2 regions of the Paenibacillus sp. WG02 genome follow, and region 2 is predicted to be linked to the other one. Evidence: riboswitches for the same ligand, from Rfam matches in the RefSeq annotation. Region 2 holds a riboswitch; the other holds the start of a gene.
What was found. Region 2 has a riboswitch for cyclic di-AMP ahead of ACBP55_RS07135 (stalk domain-containing protein). Riboswitches for the same ligand answer to the same signal wherever they lie in the genome.

Region 1 (7,280 bases), 1.9 Mb from region 2:
ATGGAGGCATTCCTGGTTGGCACGGAGCCGACAACATACTGTACAGGCAAACCCGCGAAGCCAGCTACGAACAATGATCCAAAGGGCACACCCAAAGGTCAAAACGGCTCTTGGTGGAATGATATCAAACGCTGGTGGAACGACTGATCCGCCCGTTTCCAGAGAACACAAAAAGGCAGAACTAAGCGCGTCTTAGTCTGCCTTTTTGCTGTCCTAGTATATGAGGTAACATACACTAGGGTCTAGTATACTCGGTTCACCCAATCGTAACAATGGATGACACATAATGTTCATAATCTCGGTTTTTGCGTTGGATCGCTTAGGAAAGTGCATCTTTCAATGCTTGATCCGAGCGATTCCACCACTCTTCGTTGTGCCCGATTAGCTGATTTTTGAGCAGTGCCCGCTCCTTGTCATCCAAGCCGTCGAAGATGAATTTACGTTTCATTGCAGCATCCATCTTGTTTACGTGCTCCGCCAGAATTTTCCATCCTTTGCGAGCTTCGGTGTCGATTAACATTTCGCAAGCTGTCATTCCAGCGTAGTAGGCTCCTTCTTCCGTACGGTCTACCGCTACCCAAACGATCCAAGCTTTACGGCCATTAGGCACGTCTTCTTTGTTCGTTGAGAATTTGATGCCTTTTTCGATCTTGCTTTTGGCATGAAGAGTACCTTCGTCTAGATAGGCTTCATCCCCGTCAATAATGACACCAGATACGTTGCTTAAGTCGATTGCTCCGGCACCGAATCCTTTATGGTTCACTTTAGAACTTACTATATTTAAGGCCAGCTTCTTTTTATCCGCTTCCATGAGGGCACCTTCCAGTCTTCGTAATGTTAAAATGACGCTTTGCTCTCATTGTAGCTAAAGTCACCCTCCAGAACAAGGGCTGGTTGCTGTTGGTGGCGCTCTTGGAGTCGGTTTGCTGGTTGCAGCTCCGCTACTTCACTTCTACCGTGATACTTCCGACGGCTCTTTCATCTATAAAAGCATCCAAACGCCACAATCCCGGATCATCAAACCTCATCAGCACGGGGAACCCCGCATCCGCTCCATTGATCGGTGCCATTCCCGGCCAATTCATTTCCTCGACCAAGGCTCCGTTCAGCAGGAGCACTTGCTGTTTCTCTCCGGTTGCAACACTTACTGCTTCAACGCGGAATTTCTTCCCTTGCAAAGGCTCGCCTTGTTTCCATATGTGCCACATATACTTGTTAGGCGTATTGACCTTATAACCACCTGGACTCAGGAGGCCGATCTTTCCTTTCTCACCCTGCAATTGATAGCTGCCACTTTGAAAAAGCGGGCTTACCTTGGCCTTATCAAGCTCCGCGGCCGGCGTAACCTGTTCCGGAGATTGTACGTTAACTGCTTTAGGAAACCATGAAAATTGAGAAAGCACAGTGATGAGAACAATCAGACCAACGAAACAGCTCAAAACAACGATCACTTTTCTAAATTTATTCATCAATTTCCACACCCCTTATACCTTATAGACTCCTTGTTTAGCCACTTCGTTCCCCCTCCTTCTAACAATTCTTTTCCAACCTCAGAAATATTCCCTAGGTTGTCTACATATACATGCTGTAGATGCTTGTTTAGGCGGGGTGGATATCATGAGTGTTCTATTCAAAAACCGCAAGGTTCAATGGTTCGTTGTCATGCTCCTTGCAGCAGGCACTGTCCTGCTGTCTGAAAATTTGCTCCCATCTGCAAGTAAATTGGCCGTTCCAGTCGTCTCTAAGGATGAAAAGTCTGCTCCTGCGCCGGACATGCAGCCTGCAGATAACGGTAAGCCATTAGAGAAGCAAGCGCCAACAGCGCTTAGCTATCGTATTGCGGAGTATCACATGAGCGTTACTTACACGCCCGAAACGAGGCAGCTCAATGGACAGCAAACGTTGACTTGGGAAAATCCAGGAACCGTTCCTGTACAAGAGCTTTACCTCCATTTGTATCCCAATGCTTTTGCCTCAAAGAAAACGACGTTTATGCGCGAATCAGGTGGTAAGCTGCGTGAAGATGAGGCCAAGGCAGACAGCAGTGGCAGCATGAAGTTGCTTTCTGTGAAAACGGTTGACGGTGAGGATCTCACTATGCGCATGGCGTTCGTGCAGCCCGATGACGGCAACAAGGACGATCAAACGCTGCTCAAAATCCCGCTGCCTAAACCGGTAGGTGCCGGGGAGCAGGTTACGATCAAGACGGAATTCCTCGTCAAGCTGCCATCCGCCTTCGCAAGAATGGGCTATGTGGATGACTTCGTCATGGCCGGACAATGGTTCCCTAAAGTTGCTGCCTATGAGCGTGTTGGCACAAGAGGACGTACGGAGCCGGGGTGGAATCTCCACCAGTACCATGGAAATTCGGAATTTTATGCCGATTTCGGGATGTATGACGTGAAAATTCAAGTGCCAGCGAACTACATCGTAGCAGCTACCGGTTTCCCGGTTAAGCCCGCTGTGACCGACAACGGGATGAAGACGTACCAATTTTATGCCGATGATGTGCATGACTTCGCTTGGTCGGCATCGCCTCATTTCGTTTATGTGGAAGAACCCTACTCGACCGCACAAATACCCGGGGTCAAGATTAAGCTCTATCTCGATCCCAATCATCAGGACTTGAAGGACCGCTATATGTATGCCGCCAAAAAGGCACTTTCCCGCTACAGCCAATGGTACGGACCGTACCCCTATTCGACCCTTTCGATTGTCGTACCTCCCCCAGGAGGCAACGGTGTAGGCGGTATGGAATATCCGACTTTGGTAACGTCGTGGGATGCTAGCGACAAGAAACCTGATCTAGAGCTAGAACGTGTCGTTGTTCATGAGATTGGACATCAGTTCTTCTATGGAATGGTAGCAAGCAATGAATTCGAAGAAGCTTGGCTGGATGAGGGCTTTACCTCCTATGCGGAGGACAAGGTCATGGAATCGGAGTACGGGGTATCCCCTAATTTACCTGTCGAATCCAGCTTTATTACCTCTCCACACACCCTGAATCAGAACTCGTGGGCTTATGCGGGACATGATCAATACGCAGAGAATGTGTACACACGAGGCAAGCTCGTACTTAAAGCCATTGAGAAGCAGGTTGGCACCAAAACGATGGACAAAATTATGCGCACTTACTTCCTACGTTGGGAATTTAAACATCCTTCTACGAAGGACTTCCAGAACGTTGTCGAAGAAGTGACCAAAACGAAGTGGGATGATTTCTTCAATCAATATGTTTACGGCGCCATGATGATGGATTACACCGTGGAGAGCATTCGCGTCAAATCCGTGGGCAGCAAAGGGGCAGAGTCCTACGAAAGTACTGTTCTCATCTCCAAAAAAGGCGGCAATTCGCCCGAGGTGCCAATCCAATTCCATTTCTCAGATGGCACTGTGCTGGATAAAACGTGGGATGGTAAAGAAAGCAGTATCGAGTTCAAACTTACCCACAAGACTCCTGTAGACTGGGTTCGAATTGATCCTAACTACTCGCTCGTGCTGGAAAATAAACATATTAATAATTTTATGCAAACCCAAGTGGATACGAAGTGGAAAATCCGCTGGAATCTCGGTATCATTCAATTCCTGCAAGCCATTTTCGGCTGGGTCGCTTGGTAAGCGGCTAGGCTTATCCAATGCTTACGATGCCAGTTTTGCTAAAGCAAAACTCAGCTAATGCTTACGAAGAAAGTTTTCCTACGGAAAACTCTTAGGAGGGACAACTGTGGCAACTTATATCAAGTCTGGCTTCAGGGCGGCATTACGGCAACCTTTCGCCACGATCGTCTTGTTCCTGTATCAGATGGGCTGGGGCATCCTGCTGTATAAGCTTGTACAGGGTGTTCTCGTCCCTCTCATGCACCGCTATCCAGGTGGCGATCAGCCGAAGCAAGCGCTGCAGCTATTTCTAGCAGAAGGGCAGTTCCAACTGGTCAAAACCGATCTTACCCATCCTTATCTCTGGTGGCTGGCTGCTCTACTTGTTATGCGCATGCTGCTCACCCCCATGTTGAATAGCGGCGTCTACTATTCGCTGACCCATTCCCAGCAAAATGCCGGCTACCGCTTTTTCCGAGGTATCAAGGAGCTCATGCTCCCATTCCTAATCGCATATGTCGTCCGAATCTCGCTCTCCCTGCTGCCGCTCATTTGGCTGTTTCCCAAGGCGCAGAGGCAATTCGCACATACCACATCATATGAGCAAGCAGCCCTCCAATTGCTGCCTTGGCTTCTGGGCTTGCTGGTCTATGGCTTTCTCTTACATCTGCTCTTTATGTATGTGCAGTTCGCGATCGCAGCCAAACTTGGCATTTTGTCCACAGTTATCACTTTCGTTCGCAGTTTGCTTCCTATTATCGGGCTTGCGCTCATCCTCCTACTTGCCTCGGGACTATTGGCAGGGGTCACAGTCACAGCAACTTACATATGGGCAGGTCTGGTAGCGCTAATCATTTATCAGCTCTTCCCGCTATTCCACATTTTCTTCCAAATGTGGGCCATAACTTCCCAATATCAGCTTCTATCTGCCAAAATGAACGGCTAAGTGCATATAAATAAGCTGATATTAGCACATTTTCTTCTCCCCCCTTGCAAAAGGGGCTTTTTTTTGTTTATTTCCCTAATAAACTTGCATATTTTAATGAGTAGACTCATAGAAAAGGAGGATTTTAAATATTTATGACGAATTACAAGGACTAGCATCAAAAAACCAAATATTTCATGCCGAATTCCTCATTTCTTGGGGAAACGGGGGAACCACACCGGGTGAATTGATCTTGCAAGACAGGGATCATAGGGAACCTTCAACCGAACCCTCCAGCTAACCTCGTAGGCACCGGAAGGAGACAAGCAGTTGAGAAAGATTGTTGCTCTTGTTTTTAGTCTTGTTTTGTTTTTGAGTGTAGGTTTAGGAAGTGTGTCTGCGTCACAATCCACTTTGGATGAAACGGTTGACGGATTGCTCGGAATTCCGTACAGAGATGCGGGAACGACAACTAGAGGCTTTGATTGCTCTGGGTTCACCGCATACGTTTTCGACAAATTCGGCATTGACCTTCCGCATAGCTCAGCATCTCAGAATAAAGAAGGCTACTGGATTGACAAAAAGGATCTTCGCAAAGGTGATCTTGTGTTTTTTGACACTAGCGGCGGCAAAGGTATTTCTCACGTAGGTATCTACCTTGGAGATGGTGAATTCGTTCACTCTGCATCCAATGAAGGTATCGTGAAAAACAAACTTAGCCAATCTTATTACGCGAAGCGGTATGTATCAGCCCGACGTGTTCTGTGGGATGATATCTACAACCAATTAACTGCTGAATCCAAGTAAATTACTGTACGATTCATGAATAAAGCCCAGACAAGCCCCGCTCGAATGAGCAGCTTTCAGGGCTTTTATTCATTTCGGAGACATCCTGCGAATGATTACCGCTATGTTCCTGCGCACCAGAGCCAGCCGCCGCGGTTAAGTGTATTATCGTAATCGTTTAGCTTATAGCGAAAATATTGCTCGCCTAACGTGAAAGGACACAGTAGGTTCTTGGTCTACTTCCGCATCATGAATCCGGTCACGCAGCCGGTCACCTACGATCCAAGTGGACAGTACATTCGCAGATGGCTGCCACAGTTAGCTGGATTGAGTGATAAGACGATCCATCTCCCTCAGCCTCACGCCATTGTTGATTTGAAGTAGTCGAGAGCTATGGCCATTGAGATCTACAAGCGAGTACTGAGAAGCGAGCAAGAGTAGTTATCCCAACATGCTAATTCTTGTAACTTGACATCGCATGTCAGCCATTCTATAATAACGGCATGTCGTTTTCTAGGGTTCCGTGGCGTTCATCGCCAGACTGGTCCAAGGGAAAACACGCAGCGAATACGCTGTGTCACGGAGGGGAAAAAGCCCGGGAGTCATATCGCTTTAGCGATATAACTTCCAGGCTTTTTCTTTTTTTTGCGGCATAATAGGTACGTATAAGAAATTTAGGAGGAGTGACTCATCATGGCATGGTTATATCTCGTTATTGCAGGTGTATTTGAGGTACTATGGGCGATCTCGTTGAAATTTTCGAATGGTTTTACACGTTTAGTTCCTTCCCTCGTCACGATCGCAGGGATGATTGTGAGTTTCTATTTTTTAGCGGTAGCAACAAAAACTCTTCCCATCGGCACGGCATACGCGGCTTGGACCGGAATTGGCGCTGTCGGTGCGATTATTATCGGCACCCTTTTTCTAGATGAACCCATTAGTTTAACAAGGATCTTGTTCATGATTCTGATCTTAGTTGGCGTTCTCGGCCTTAAATTTACTTCTGGACATTAAGAGTTCAATAACAATTGAATAAATCGATCCCTATCTATGCAGATTAATCCATACAAGGAGGGAAATTCAACGTGAATACATCTGATGATATCAATCAAAAACAGATTCGTAATGACGTGTTTCTCGGGGAGGGGTTAGAAGTTGATTCCGATGTTAACGAGGATCGCAACCGAGAGCAACAATTGGATGATTCGTTTCAGTACTGGTACCGGAACGTCGGTTATTGGGTACAGCAAAAGGAAGATATGACTCAGGTGCCAAAGGAAAATGTCTTCGATGCTGCAGCTGATATGGATGCAGAGCAAGAGTTAAACGAGACTACGGAAGACGATAAGATCAATAGGTAATGTCAAACGAGAGTTCACATATTACATCTAGGAGACCGTCGATTGTTGTAATAAGTGCAACAATTGCTGCCTAAATCTCGCCTCTCTCCCCTCGTTGTTGCATAATGTACAACAATTGGTCCAATATTGGCCATTTCGCTACAAATGGGCTCGAAATGTTGCACAAAATGCAACTTCAGGGTGCATAATAGCCTTTTGGCGTGTGAATTGTTGTATAAAATACAACATCGCTAACCGCTATAGCTCATCTACCTCATGAAAACTAACTCTAAAATCAACTTTTGGAGTATGTCTACCAGATGTGAGAAAGCATAATGAATCAATCGACTGTCTCTCAAGACTATCATTGGAGGTATGAACGATGTCTGACAATACGAATAACGTTGATGTAAACAAAACGAGTATTTTTAAAAACGGGGTTCAATCCGCAACGAATTATGTACAGAACGCCATTGAAAACGTAGCTGAATCCACACAAGACGCAACTCAAAACTTAGTGAATAATGTCATGAAAAAACGACAAAATGAAAATAAAAATAATAAATAATCATATGGAAAAAGCTTAGTCAGAAAGCCGCCGCAGGGCCTTGACTAAGCTTTTCTAATGTTTA
Region 2 (7,280 bases):
TATCATATTCGTTAATCGTCGTTTATAGCCGTCCAATGGATAATGAACCTCCTCGAGATCTTTACGCGTGCCTAAGCGCATTCTCACAATACTTTGATTTTGATATCTCCTACGATGTAAGAAAGCACAAGTTTCACGCGGTGATCGCAAAGGTCATAGTTAGGGGACTGCCAGATCAGCTTGTTCATAACTCCTGACTCGCGCTCATTCGCAACTTGAATCTGCCCGAAAGAGATGGATGCTGTGACAGCGACACCGATATCTTCCGGTACTTTTATATCTACATCTCCTACAACGCCTTGCAGGATGACAGTGGTTTCCTTTTGCTCCAATATCGCAAGTGAAAGATCAATGTAGGTCTCTCCAATAATGTACCAAGTTGAACTGTTACGCAAAATCCAAGGCTCACGGCCTAAACGGACGCTATCCACCAATTTCTGCTTCTGCATGTACGTGTCGTCTTTGTGTACTTGTTTCGATCGTATGAAAAACAAACCTAGCGAAATTAAAACAATAGAGAACACGATAGTAATGTGATCACCGAATAAAATCACTGCCCCTATACCGATCAGTACATAACCTTTGCGCTCTTTGCGTGAACGGACCCGATGAATGCCTAGCAAGATGAGGATAATGGCAAGAATGGGGAAAAAGCCTATTGTATGATCTAGAAGCAAAAAAAGACCGGCTCCAATCAGCACTAGTGCTGTATTGCGGTTACGGTTGCTTTTAGTTTCTTCTCCCATCGCTGCACCTCCTCTGGCTGACTTTTAAAATTAGTTCATATAGATTCCTAGCATACCATAAGAATGGACGACCTCCAAGATGCAAATCCTTGCGCGGCAAGGCTTCCGCATGAATCATGGAGGTCAAGGGCCCTCCAGCGCCTATTTACTAGACGCTGGAGGGAAAACTCGCGGCTATTTCTTGCCGCGAGGGTCCGTGTCATCGCTGGAGCGATGCTGCTGCCAATCCTGCTGGAGCTTGCCGCGCAGCGTGCGCAGCTCCTGCTGAAGGTTGCCGCCGGCTTCCTTCAGCGTCTCTTGCGACAGGCGGCCTGCTTCGCGGAGCCCCTGCAGCGCTTCCCGGCCGAGCTCGCGGCCGGTCACTTCCAGCTCGCGCCATGCGTCGCGAGCCTCTTTCCCGTGCAGCCCGCTGCCCGGCGGCTGCACCCGAGCCCCCTCGGCTGCGTGCCCTGCACGCAGCCCGCGCAGTTCATCCGCGAGCGCCAGGCACATGTCCTGGCTGCTCGCATACTGCGCGCGGTAGTGCTCGCAAGCGACTTCCTCGCGCTGCTTCTCTAAGAGTGCTAGCCGCGCGAGCTCCTCATCGCCGGCGCGCATCGCCAGCTCGGCCTGCTCGCCGCGCAGCTGCGCCATCTCCTCTGCGTTCACAATGTGTTGTCGCAGCTCAATAGTCCGCTGCAGCGCCTCCTCGTAGCGCTGTTCCAGCTTCTCAATCACGCTGCTTCCCCGTTCTTGATGCTCAAGCTTGCCGGCCGTTTCTTGCCATGCAGCTTCCGCCATTTTGCCAATGCGATTCAATATATTCATGAAGTTACACCCCCATTTCTTAAGATTTAAAATTCATTTCGTTTCTTCAGCAAATGAAAACCATACATCACTAAACCTATTGCGAATGCAATCGCGATTAAGCCTGATAGTTTAATGGTCAAAATTAAGCCGCCTAAGCCGGCGATAAACCATCCTATTTTCTTCCCATTCTTAATGCCTACATAGCCTAATCCAAGCATCGCTGCTGGGAATAATAATCCCATTAAATGAATATGACTGCCCAACTGATGCAGAGAAATAAGTATACCTGCCGTAATTAAAACCAATGCCAACCCTTTCGATCGATCCATACTCATTCTGCTTACCGCCCTTCACGTATTCTTCATGCTTCTATCGTACCTGAAACCGGTATTCGTCAAAACGGACTCGCGACTGTTTTTGTACCTAGACCTAAGTCCAGTACCTTCTAAGACCTCCATCCATATTTTGGCCGTTGTCCCACAGAGCCTCGAATGCTAAACTATTTGAAGCCGAGTCCGGTGCACAGACAAAGTGCCGGTACGGGGGACGATTTACATGGGGTGAATATTTGCTCTTCAAAGGAGCAGACTAGGGAGAACCTTCTTCCCGAACCCGTCAACTAACCTCGAAGGCTCATTGAAGGAGGATTACCAATTGCATACAATTACTAAAGGGTTAACTAGCCTTGCTGTGTCTTTAACAGTGTTGGCAGGAGGCTTTCTTTCCCCATTTTCGGCGCATGCCGCTGAGATGGATGTGAAAGTGCAAGTCAATGATGAGCTTGTTCAATTTCCGGATGCTCAGCCATTTTTGGATGACAATCATGCTACCCAAGTACCGATTCGTTTCGTAACGGAGAAGCTTGGTTATGACGTGAAGTGGCAAAAAGAAGGCGATGAGATCAAAGTCACGTTAAATAACAACAAACATTCGATCACCTTAGTATCGGGACAAAAAGAAGCCAAAATCGATAGCACTCCTGTCGAGATGGACACACATGCAGAATTCCAAAATGGACGCGTATACGTGCCTCTTCGGTTCTTAAGCAAAGCATCCAATATTCCCGTTCAGTGGGACGCTAGCAGCAAATTAGCTATTCTAAGTAAAGATGGCAATCAGCACGCGCCAGATTATGAATTATTTCAATCTACTGCCTATTCAGCAGATCCATCTGAAAATGGCGGCTACGGAGCTATCGATTATATGGGTAATCCATTAGGTATTGGAACCGTTGCTGTAGATCCGTCGGTGATTCCTCTAGGGTCTAAGCTCTATATAGAAGGTTATAATTTCAATGGCCTCCCTGCAGGCGGCATGTATGCTTACGCAACAGATACTGGCGGTGCAATCAAAGGAAAACGTATTGATATCTTTATCCCAGGATCCAAGCAATCCTTGCAAAAGTTTGGTATCCAAACCATTAAAGTGTACAAGCTATCCAATTAAACGGCTGAAATAAAAAAAAGCTTGGTTTCTGAGATTATATTCTCAAGAAATCAGCTTTTTTTATTTATGGTGGAAGGGCTCATCCACGCACCTCCTTCTGCTAATATTGCACTAGAAAGGCTGCTCTCCCATCATACTAGTGACGAGAAGAGCAGCCTGCAGTAGTTACTTAAACTTGATTTTTGGGGATACCATTTAAACTTGGAACGTAATCAGGTGCCTCGTTGCTCGATAGCGTTTGAGCTTCTTCCATGAAATTAGCGTTATTCTGCTGATTGTTTTTCTTATCTGCTTTGTTATCTTCGCGGTCATGCTTGGGATCGGCGTCATTTTTGGGCATTGCATTCACCTCCATTGTCTCATAGTTAGTATGAGAAGGCGGCTTGCATTTTATCCCAGTTATCTGGAACTGGCGTTGCTCTTTATATGACTGAACTACCCTCGAGGGTTTTAGTTTTTCTTGCCGCCATATGCTCCATTAGGAATGAAACATACGTTTCGTCCCGAACTAACCAAGCTGCATACTCCCTTTTAACATAACGTTCTGCCTCTTCAAAAGTAGAAAAATGTTGGTTGGATTCGACCCCATCCACATCGATTTCCCATCTGCCTCCAGAAGGAAAAATAAACACTTGCTGTTCATTTCTATTCTCATAAAGTGATCCATACACAGAATTTTTCGTGTTAAATGTATTTTTATTTGCATCCGCGCGAATGGGTTCCATTGGAAATGGCTTCGCAACATAAAATTGATAAGCTTCTTCTGTCATTGAACAACCGGATGCTTTCGCATGGCCTCCTCCTCCATAAAGACCCGCAATTTCCGAGACGTCGATGTGATCGTGAATCGTTCGAAAGCTTATCTTTTTACCGCCCATATTCATGATTGCGATGTAATCCAGATGAGGGTTTTCTTTGCCCAAATCGTTTCCAAGTTCAGAATGATAGGATTCCGCATGAACAATCCCTACATGATGGTCATCTATACGAGAGTGGATGATTTCTCTCTTTTTTCTGCGCACATAGCGTTCAATTTTTTCTTCTTCCATATCCAAAATTTTTTCTTCAAAGGAGTCAAACGCAAATTGCTCACTTTTCTGAATGCGAGCCACCATTTTTTCCTCGAATTCTTCGATGGAAATTAGATAAAAGAGATCGTTTAATCGCTTAGCCTTGATGTATTCATTCTGTTCCCATTCCCATGTATCATACTGACGGACCAATTCGACGAATTCATCTAATCCTTTCATTGGCTTCAACAATCCGTTCTGGATCAGATACTCATAAAATAGAGAAGTTGCAGAAGCGAGTTTTCCATTTTCATACGCGATCTGAACCATTCCCCACGGATATTTGTTTAAATGAAGCGAGGTTTTATGATGATCAATCAGTTTTACTTTTCCACCTGATTTCACAAACTCGTTAAGTCCTTTTTCATTCGTTTCATCCACGGATAAGTCGGTGATAAACAATTGGCTTTTTTTTCTTGATTTTTCTAAAAAACGGTTTACTTGTAGATTCAACCCTCCAACAGAGTTATAACGGATTTCTACCTTTTCACCAAATGCTAATCGAGCTATTATACCGCAACCTACTCCATCCAGATCATTATGAGTATACAAATGATACAAGGGCACACCCTCCTGCTAATGATTTCCATTAGGCTACCCTTGATCAAGTCACTTTATTCGGTGTTAATGGCGCGCTTCTCCGACATAATCTCGTAAAAAAAGACGGCCCCATTGTTTTGCCACGGGTACCGTCTTTTTTCATCTTTTAAAAGAAATCCGCTAAATAAGTTGTTCGCCGCGGAATCGCATGTTCCAACCGGCCAACAAGCTCATCAGAGCCTTGAAGACGCTCAATTCGGGCCATAAATCCTGCTTTCTGATAACCCATGAACAAAGCCGTCAACGTCTGTATGCTACAGCCAAGTATTTGATCCTCTGCAGGTATTTCATCTTCAGACAGCTTCGTTACGACGGCAGCTTTTCCATTGTCGGTAAACTGTAGCCGAAAGACGCCTTGGTTCCAATCTGCCTGCGCATCTGAAATATGTAAATATATGGTTTCCGCCCGGTCGCGAGCTTCATATACATATTCCGTCAGAAAAGCTTCTACATCCACAATTCTCGCCGAGAAATAAGTAATCTTCTCCTGTTTGAACTTTGGATCATGCACCAGAAATGGAAGTTGGTCATCTACAGGTGCTTTCACTTCGACCTTGGTGATCATCGAATCATGATCTGCAAGGAATTTCCATAAGCCGCGTCTTGCTTCCTCGTCAAGAAAAACCAACTCATGGATGGTCGCCACCGAGTCCTTTACCTGGTAAAATACATAGCCCCGCTGTTCCCCTTGAGCGTTCGTATAGACGGCAGCTGTGCCCTTTTTAAATTTCATATAACGATTATTCCACCAGTCTGCATCCCGCTCCATCATGCCATTATATGCTTTTGCAAACTTAGCGTAGATTGGATTGAGAACCTCTTCGCTTTTGGCTACACGAATAATTGAACTGCCCTCTGCGGCTTTAAACTTGGGAAGCTTATCGACAGGAATTTCATATTTCAAATAATCCACGTAGGTTTCCCAGCCATATCTACGATAGAATTCAAACTTAAACGGCGCAAGAAAGGAAATCGTCTGCCCCTGCTCTCTCATCGTTTTAAGCGTTTGAACCAGCAGCTGTCCCACCATCCCATTGCGTCGGTACTCCGGCCATGTTGCTACGCCCGCAATACCGCCCATCGCGAAGCTCTTCCCGTTAATCCAAGTCCGGAAGTTAAGTAAAGTAAGCTTTGCAGCCATATTGCCGTCAATGAAATAGCCCCACGTTTGATTAGGATCCGTAGAACTTATTCGCTCTGCCTTTTCCTCAGCAGTAAGCTCATATTGAAAAGCAAACTCAGATAGAGCAAAGCTCTCTAGAAGCTCCTCTTGCCGTAATGTACGAATTTCGTTCATCTCAAATCACCTCATGTAGATAAGATCAGCTTTTTAACAAAGCGGCCTACCATCAATAACTTCTCAACTGAAGTTCAGCGATAGGTAGGCCATATCTATTTGATAGGATACACAATTACGCGCTCGTCTCTTACGAACCCTTTACCTCCGGCAGGTAAATATATCAAACAATCCGCGTCTTTAATGGACACCATGATACTGGACTTATCAATACCTGATGGCTTAACCTTCAAACACCCGTTATTGTCCACATGCGTCGTTCCTCTGACATAACGCGGGTAAGCCGAGCCTTTATCATAATCAACATCCAACAGAGCCGTGATCGCTTCCGGATAAAGCGAGTGACATCCTGCCATCGCTTTAATCAGAGGTTTGGCAAACAGCTCAAACCCAACGAATGAAGCACCTGGATTGCCGGATAAAGCTAATAGCAACCGATTGTTCCATAAGGCTGCACTCGTTGGAGTCCCAGGTCGCATGGCCACTTTGTTGAACAGCAGTTTGCCCTCAAATCGTTCAAAAACATCAACCAGAACGTCGTAATCGCCAACGGAAACACCGCCGGATGTAAGGACTAGGTCGACTTTGGGTAAAGTTTCCTCGAGCGCTGCCTCCACCTCTTTTGCATCGTCCGAAAGCGCCTGCATGATAACCGCAGATCCTCCAGCAGCTTCCACCTGCGCCGCCAGCATGTAGCTGTTACTGTTGCGAATTCTTCCGGCTGCAGCGCTTCTTCCACATTCAACAACTCAGAACCTGTTGAGAAAATGGCGACCTTCGGCTTCCGATAAACGGATACTTCCGAGCAGCCGAAAGTGGCCAATATCGCCGCTTCACCAGGCCCGATCTGTGCTCCTCGCTCAAGCAATACATCCCCTAAACCGATTTCACCGGCAATAGGAGTTATATTGCTTGCTGCGGCTATATTTTTTTTGATACTCACATAGTGGGAGCTCATTCCCGCATCTTGCAGGGAATCCGTCATCTCCAGCATAACGACAGCATCTGCGCCATCAGGAACAGGAGCCCCCGTCATAATACGAGCAGCCATACCAGAATGGATGGTAAGCTGAGGCATAGTTCCGCTAGGAATTCGCTCTATAACACGCAATACAACAGGAGCTTCTGGTGTAGCCTGCTCAATATCCTTTGAACATACGGCATACCCGTCAACACCTGATCTGCGAAAATGGGGTACCGGATGATCGGCATATAGGTCCACGGCCAGCCTTCTACCGAAAGCAGAAGATAGCGGAACGGACTCTATGGGTGTGTGTTTAACGTATTCGAAAAGTAGGCTTCGGGCTTCCTCAACCGAAATCACTTTTCGCC

Region 1: linked by a shared signal. The riboswitch ahead of ACBP55_RS36625 (C40 family peptidase) and the one ahead of ACBP55_RS07135 (stalk domain-containing protein) in region 2 are both predicted to bind cyclic di-AMP.

The regions. Positions count from the first base shown of each region.
Region 1 covers NZ_AP036016.1:8,078,459-8,085,738, forward strand. Annotated here, with positions in the region: gene ACBP55_RS36600 (transglycosylase domain-containing protein) at 1-147, shown strand, start outside; gene ACBP55_RS36605 (YwhD family protein) at 320-811, opposite strand; gene ACBP55_RS36610 (hypothetical protein) at 942-1,469, opposite strand; gene ACBP55_RS36615 (M1 family metallopeptidase) at 1,618-3,618, shown strand; gene ACBP55_RS36620 (hypothetical protein) at 3,725-4,543, shown strand; cyclic di-AMP (ydaO/yuaA leader) riboswitch at 4,711-4,849, shown strand; gene ACBP55_RS36625 (C40 family peptidase) at 4,853-5,329, shown strand; partial or broken gene ACBP55_RS36630 (hypothetical protein) at 5,440-5,544, opposite strand; gene ACBP55_RS36635 (FAD-binding domain-containing protein) at 5,558-5,692, shown strand; guanidine-I (ykkC/yxkD leader) riboswitch at 5,811-5,912, shown strand; gene sugE (quaternary ammonium compound efflux SMR transporter SugE) at 6,002-6,322, shown strand; gene ACBP55_RS36645 (hypothetical protein) at 6,394-6,669, shown strand; gene ACBP55_RS36650 (hypothetical protein) at 7,031-7,216, shown strand.
Region 2 covers NZ_AP036016.1:1,483,471-1,490,750, reverse strand. Annotated here, with positions in the region: gene ACBP55_RS07155 (sensor histidine kinase) at 1-36, opposite strand, end outside; gene liaF (cell wall-active antibiotics response protein LiaF) at 84-746, opposite strand; gene ACBP55_RS07145 (PspA/IM30 family protein) at 921-1,553, opposite strand; gene ACBP55_RS07140 (hypothetical protein) at 1,580-1,870, opposite strand; cyclic di-AMP (ydaO/yuaA leader) riboswitch at 2,033-2,185, shown strand; gene ACBP55_RS07135 (stalk domain-containing protein) at 2,190-2,981, shown strand; gene ACBP55_RS07130 (hypothetical protein) at 3,151-3,321, opposite strand; gene ACBP55_RS07125 (DHH family phosphoesterase) at 3,404-4,612, opposite strand; gene ACBP55_RS07120 (GNAT family N-acetyltransferase) at 4,758-5,948, opposite strand; gene ACBP55_RS07115 (molybdopterin-binding protein) at 6,044-6,640, opposite strand; gene ACBP55_RS07110 (molybdopterin molybdotransferase MoeA) at 6,523-7,280, opposite strand, start outside.